2 linked regions of the Methylovirgula sp. 4M-Z18 genome follow. The main gene of each other region encodes a partner of the protein of the gene in region 2 in a complex. Links are inferred from orthologs where the notes say so. Each region holds a gene or a part of one and is shown on either strand. Other genes may lie near its edges.

Region 1 (3,047 bases), 710 kb from region 2 along the record:
GGCGTCGGCCCCGAACATTCCTGGCTGCGCGACATCGGCCGCGTCACCTACCTGTCGGCGACCGACAAGGAGGCGATTGAGGCGTTCCAAACGTGCTGCCGGCTCGAAGGCATCATTCCGGCGCTCGAATCCTCCCATGCCCTGGCCAAGGTCATCGAACTCGCGCCCAAAATGCCAAAGGATCATTTGATGGTGGTGAACATGTCGGGCCGCGGCGACAAGGATATGGCCAGCGTCGCCGAATATTTGGGAGGCCTGTGAAATGAGCACCCGCATCGACCAGAAATTCGCCGCCTGCGCGGCCGAGGGCCGTGCCGCGCTCGTGACATTTATCATGGCCGGCGACCCCGACATGGCGACGTCGCTCGAGATCCTGAAGGCGCTGCCGCCGGCGGGAGCCGACGTGCTCGAAATCGGCATGCCGTTCACCGATCCGATGGCCGACGGGCCGAGCATTCAGGCGGCCGGCCTGCGCGCGCTGAAAAGCGGGGCGACGCTGAACAAGACGCTCGCCATGGTCAAGTCCTTCCGCGCCGGCGACGCGACGACGCCGGTCGTGCTGATGGGCTATTACAACCCGATCTACATCCATGGCGTCGAGCGCTTTCTCGCCGACGCGAAGGAGGCCGGTGTCGACGGTTTGATCGTCGTCGACCTGCCGCCGGAAGAGGATGCGGAATTGTGCCTGCCGGCGCGCGCCGCAGGCCTCAATTTCATCCGCCTCGCGACGCCGACCTCGGACGACAAGCGGCTGCCCAAACTGCTGCCGAACACATCGGGCTTCGTCTATTATGTGTCGATCACCGGCATCACCGGCGCGGCGGCGCCCGATTACTCGAAAGTCGCTACGGCCGTCACTCGCATCAAGACACATACGGACTTGCCGGTTGCAGTCGGTTTCGGCGTGAAGAACGCCGACAGCGCTGCAGCTATCGCGCGTCATGCCGATGGTGTCGTGGTCGGCACTGCGCTCGTCGACGCCTTGAAAAATTCGCTCGACACCCAAAATCAAGCGACGGACAAGACCGTTGCCGCGGTTGCCGATCTCGTCTCGACGATCGCTGGCGGCGTGCGTTCGGCCCGCCGCGCGGCTGCAGAATAGTAGGATGAAGCGATGAACTGGATTGCCAATGTCGTTCCGCCGCGGATCCGCTCGTTCCTGAGCCGGCGCGAGACGCCGGAAAATCTCTGGGTGAAATGCCCCGACAGCGGCGAGATGGTGTTTCACAAGGACCTGGAAGCCAATCTCTTCGTCGTGCCGGGCTCCGGCTATCATTTCAAGATGGGCGCCAAGGCGCGCTTTGCCTCGATGTTCGACGGCGGCACGTGGGAAGAGATTCCGCTCCGCGAGACCTTGGCCGATCCGCTGAAATTCCGCGACGCCAAGCGCTATAGCGACAAGATCAAGGAAGCGCGTGCGAATACCGGCTTGCAGGATTCGGTGCTGGTCGGTTACGGCCAGCTCGAAGGTGAGAATATCACCATGGCCGTTCATGATTTCGGCTTCATCGCCGGATCGCTGGGCATGGCGGCGGGCGAGGCGGTCGTCACCGGGCTGGAAACAGCCGTGCAGCGCCGTACGCCCTTCGTGCTGTTTGCCGCCTCGGGCGGCGCGCGCATGCAGGAAGGCATGTTCTCGTTGATGCAGATGCCGCGCACCGTCGTCGCGGTGCAGCGCCTGCGCGCCGCAAAACTGCCTTACATCGTCGTTCTCACCGATCCGACCACGGGCGGCGTCACGGCGTCTTACGCGATGCTGGGCGATGTGCACATTGCCGAGCCCGGCGCGCTCATCGGCTTTGCCGGCCAGCGCGTAATCGAGCAGACGGTGCGCGAAAAATTGCCGGACGGATTCCAGCGCGCCGAATATCTGAGGGATCACGGCATGGTGGATCTGGTCGTGCCGCGCAAGGAAATGCGCGCGACGGTCGCGCGGCTTTGCGCTGTCCTGATGCGCGTGCCGGCCAAGGAAGCGGCGTAACCTTATTTGACCCGGATCATGACGCATCGCGATACGGTCCTCGACCGCTTCTTGCCATTGCATCCGAAGCGGATCGATCTGTCGCTCGACCGTGTCACGCGGCTGCTCGCGCGGCTTGGATCGCCGGAATTGCATTTGCCGCCGCTCATCCATGTCACCGGCACCAATGGCAAAGGTTCGACCATCGCCTTCATGCGCGCGATGCTGGAAGCCGCTGGTAAGTCGGTCCATGTCTATACGTCGCCGCATCTGGTGCGCTTTCACGAGCGCATCCGTTTGGGCGAAAACGGCGGCGGCAAGCTGGTCGACGATGCGCGCCTTCTGCACGCGTTCGAGCGGTGCGAGGCGGCGAACGAAGGGGCGCCGATCTCTTTGTTCGAGATCACGACAGCCGCTGCGCTGCTGCTGTTCAGTGAAGCGCCTGCCGATTACCTGCTGCTGGAAGTCGGGCTCGGCGGCACACTCGATGCGACCAATGTGATCGCCAAGCCGCTCGCCTCCGTCATCACGCCGATTTCCCTCGACCATGCCGATTATCTCGGCGGCACGGTCGAGCAGATTGCCGCGCAAAAGGCCGGCATCATCAAGCGCGGCCGGCCGGTGATTATCGGCCGGCAAGGGCCGGAGGCAGGAGCCGTGCTGGAGCAGGTGGCGGAGACGTTGCGCGCGCCGGCGCATATCTGGGCGCAGGATTTCATGGCGCGCGCCGAGAATGGCCGGCTGGTCTATGAGGACGAGCGCGGCCTGTTGGATTTGCCCTTGCCGCGCCTCGCGGGTCGGCACCAGCACATCAATGCGGCGACCGCCATTGCGGCGTTGCGCGCCAGCGTGCCGGAGGTTGAGCCAAAGCATATCGAGGCCGGCCTTTTGCGCGTCGAATGGCCGGCGCGATTGCAGCGGCTGGCGCGCGGCGCCTTGATCGGCCTTGCGCCGGACGGCGCCGAGATTTGGCTCGACGGCGGCCACAACGAGGATGGCGCCCGCGTTCTCTCCGAGGCGATGGCCGATCTTGAGGACAGGCACGCGCGTCTGCTCGTCATGATTTGCGGCATGCTGACGACCAAGG
Region 2 (2,839 bases):
GTGGCCTTGGCGGCAACCGCTGCTTCCTCTTCTTCATTGGTCCTCAAGTCCGGGCAGGGGCTACTGGCGTCCATGCCGCCGGCCGGGGTCGCGTCGAAGACGTAATGCTTGCCGCAGACGCCGACGCTCGGCTCCTGCTTCGTCACCTCAAAATGGTCGCTGCCGTTCTTGAGCTGCTTCCAGAAGGCGATATTCGGATCGCTACGGTGCTTGGCCAGATTTTCCGCCGACATGTGGAACGGATAGGATTGCATCTGCACGGCTTTCTGGCCGCCGTTGAAGCCCTCGCGCACGATGGCGTAAATCTCGCCGATCTGCCGGTCGGTCATCGAGAAGCAGCCCGCCGAGGAGCAGGCGCCGTGCACCATGATCAGGCCGCCCGAGGCGCCGTGCGCCCGGTCATAGGCATTGGGGTAGCCGACGTTGAACGACAGGTAGTAATTGGAATTGGGGTTCATCTGCCCAGGGGTGATCGTATAGAAGCCTTCCGGCACCTGACGGTCGCCCTCGCGGGTCTTGGGACCGAGCTGGCCGGACCAGCGGCACATTGGATAGGTCTTCAACAGCGTATATTGCCCGTCCGATTTCATCTTCCAGATTTCGAACTCCGCTTCCTGCTTATAGGTGCGGATCAGCACGGGGGCGTTCTGGTTCGTGCCTTTTTCGGACATGAGCTGCAGGGTTTCGGGCGAGATCGCTTTATAGGCGCGCCCATTCACATCGTCATCGTCGCAACCGGCAACAAGCGCCGAAAGGGACACAGCGACGAGAAGACCACCGAGCGTCCGCAAAAGGTTGGATGTCCGCATGACTTTATAAATCCCAAGCTCTTATTGTCCGTGCCCAGCATCGGGCCGGACATCTCGTTATGATTTATAGCTCACATGGTTACGCAGCCCTTACTGCGGCCGGACTCAATTTGGCGGCACGGTGAACAAACCGTTAAGGGATCGCGTAAAGCCCCACACTCTACTTATCGTTAATTTAGACGATTTTGCGGCGGATGTCTTCGGCAAAGGCCAGACTGCCTATTTTCTGCCCATTTTCAGGAATTTCTCGGCCCGCGCTTCGCGCAATTCTGCGGGCGGGAGATGGGCAAGATCGGCGAAAGCGCCCGAAATCGCCTTGCCGGTTGCGGCCAGCATGGCCTCGGGATCGCGGTGCGCGCCGCCGATCGGCTCCGGGATGATGGCGTCGATGATGCCGAATTTCAAAAGGTCCTGGGCGGTGATCTTCATATTGGTCGCGGCGTCCTGGGCCCGGGCGGAATCGCGCCACAGGATCGAGGCCGAGGCCTCGGGCGATGCCACCGTGTAGATGGCGTGTTCCAGCATCAGCACCTTGTTGCAGCTTGCGATGGCGATGGCGCCGCCCGAGCCGCCTTCGCCGATCACCACCGCGACATTGGGCACGTCCAGCATCAGACAGGCGTCGATGGAGCGGGCGATCGCCTCGGCCTGGCCGCGCTCCTCGGCATCGACACCCGGGAAGGCGCCCGCTGTGTCGACGAAGGAGAGAACCGGAATGCCGAACCGATTGGCGAGTTCCATCAAGCGGATAGCCTTGCGGTAGCCCTCCGGCCGGGCCATGCCGAAATTGTGCCGCAGGCGGCTTTCGGTGTCGTGGCCCTTCTCCTGGCCGATCACGCAGACCGATTGACCCGCGAACCGGCCGAAGCCGCCGATCACCGCCTCGTCCTCGGCAAAGGCACGGTCGCCGGCGAGCGGGGTGAAATCGCTGATCAGGCGGGCAAGGTAATTGGTGAAATGCGGCCGCTCCGGGTGGCGGGCAACTTGCGTCTTCTGCCAGGGGGTGAGCTGGGCATAGAGGTCCTTGAGGGCCTTGGCGTTTTTCGCTTCGAGCCGGGTCAGTTCCTCCCCGATCCCGACCGCCCCGCCCTTGGCCGCAACGGCGCGCAATTCATCGACTTTCGCATCCAGCTCCGCAATGGGCCGTTCAAAATCGAGATAAGAGGGCATGCAACGCCTTTAAATGAATGACCAGAACGGCCGGAAAGAGGCCTCTAACTGGCGAGTTGAGTGCGGGAAGTCAAGGCGGAATGTTTGACATGAATCCGTGTCGGACTCTGCAAGCAAGCCGCCCGCGTGGACATGAAAAATGCCTCGGATTTGCTGGACGCGCATCAAGCTCGCGCCTCCACGATCCGCACGATATCCGCCATGATCGTGTTCAATTCATAATCCTTCGGTGTGTAGACTGCCGCGACGCCGGCTTCCTTCAACACTTTCGCATCCTCCGGCGGAATGATGCCGCCGATTACCACGGGCACGTCGTCGAGTCCTTCAGCCTTCATCCGCGCCATCACGTCTTTGACGAGCGGCACGTGCGAGCCCGACAGAATCGACAGGCCGACGCAATGCACGCCTTCTTCCAGCGCCGCGTTGACGATTTCCGCCGGGGTGAGGCGGATGCCTTCATAGACGACTTCCATGCCCGCGTCGCGGGCGCGCACGGCGATCTGCTCGGCTCCGTTGGAATGGCCGTCGAGGCCGGGCTTGCCGACGAGAAACTTCACGCGGCGGCCTAGCTTCTTCGAGACGCGCTCGACTTCGGCGCGCACATCGTCGAGGCCGTCCGCCACCTGCCGCGCGCTGCGGCCGACGCCGGTCGGCGCGCGGAACTCGCCGAACACATCGCGCAGCACGGCGCCCCACTCGCCGGTGGTGACGCCGGCTTTGGCCGCCGCAATCGACGGCTCCATGATGTTGCGGTTGGAGCGCGCCGCGTCGCGCAGATCGGCGAGCGCCGCGCTCACCGCCGCCTGGTCGCGCGCTTTGCGCCAGTCGTCGAGCCGCGCGATCTGCTCGGCTTCGACATG

What was found. The genes of interacting proteins can lie anywhere in the genome.
Region 1: the proteins of V9T28_RS01040 (region 2) and accD are in contact, whole or in part, in a solved structure (PDB 8UXZ), measured with the Escherichia coli proteins. The link is inferred for Methylovirgula sp. 4M-Z18 from one-to-one orthologs.

What each region holds. Positions count from the first base shown.
Region 1 is NZ_CP149574.1:957,942-960,988, forward strand. The notes cover bases 73-3,047. They hold accD (acetyl-CoA carboxylase, carboxyltransferase subunit beta), read left to right. Parts: upstream 73-1,114; coding sequence 1,115-1,981; downstream 1,982-3,047. Other genes in these bases: trpB (tryptophan synthase subunit beta), read left to right, coding at 73-261; trpA (tryptophan synthase subunit alpha), read left to right, coding at 263-1,102; V9T28_RS04400 (bifunctional folylpolyglutamate synthase/dihydrofolate synthase), read left to right, coding at 2,000-3,047. Also shown: more of trpB, read left to right, coding at 1-72.
Region 2 is NZ_CP149574.1:243,141-245,979, forward strand. What follows is about bases 5-2,771. They hold V9T28_RS01040 (acetyl-CoA carboxylase carboxyltransferase subunit alpha), read right to left. Parts: upstream 1,980-2,771; coding sequence 1,029-1,979; downstream 5-1,028. Other genes in these bases: V9T28_RS01035 (L,D-transpeptidase family protein), read right to left, coding at 5-809; V9T28_RS01045 (protein meaA), read right to left, coding at 2,144-2,771. Outside these bases: more of V9T28_RS01035, read right to left, coding at 1-4; more of V9T28_RS01045, read right to left, coding at 2,772-2,839. UniProt on the Escherichia coli protein: Component of the acetyl coenzyme A carboxylase (ACC) complex. First, biotin carboxylase catalyzes the carboxylation of biotin on its carrier protein (BCCP) and then the CO(2) group is transferred by the carboxyltransferase to acetyl-CoA to form malonyl-CoA.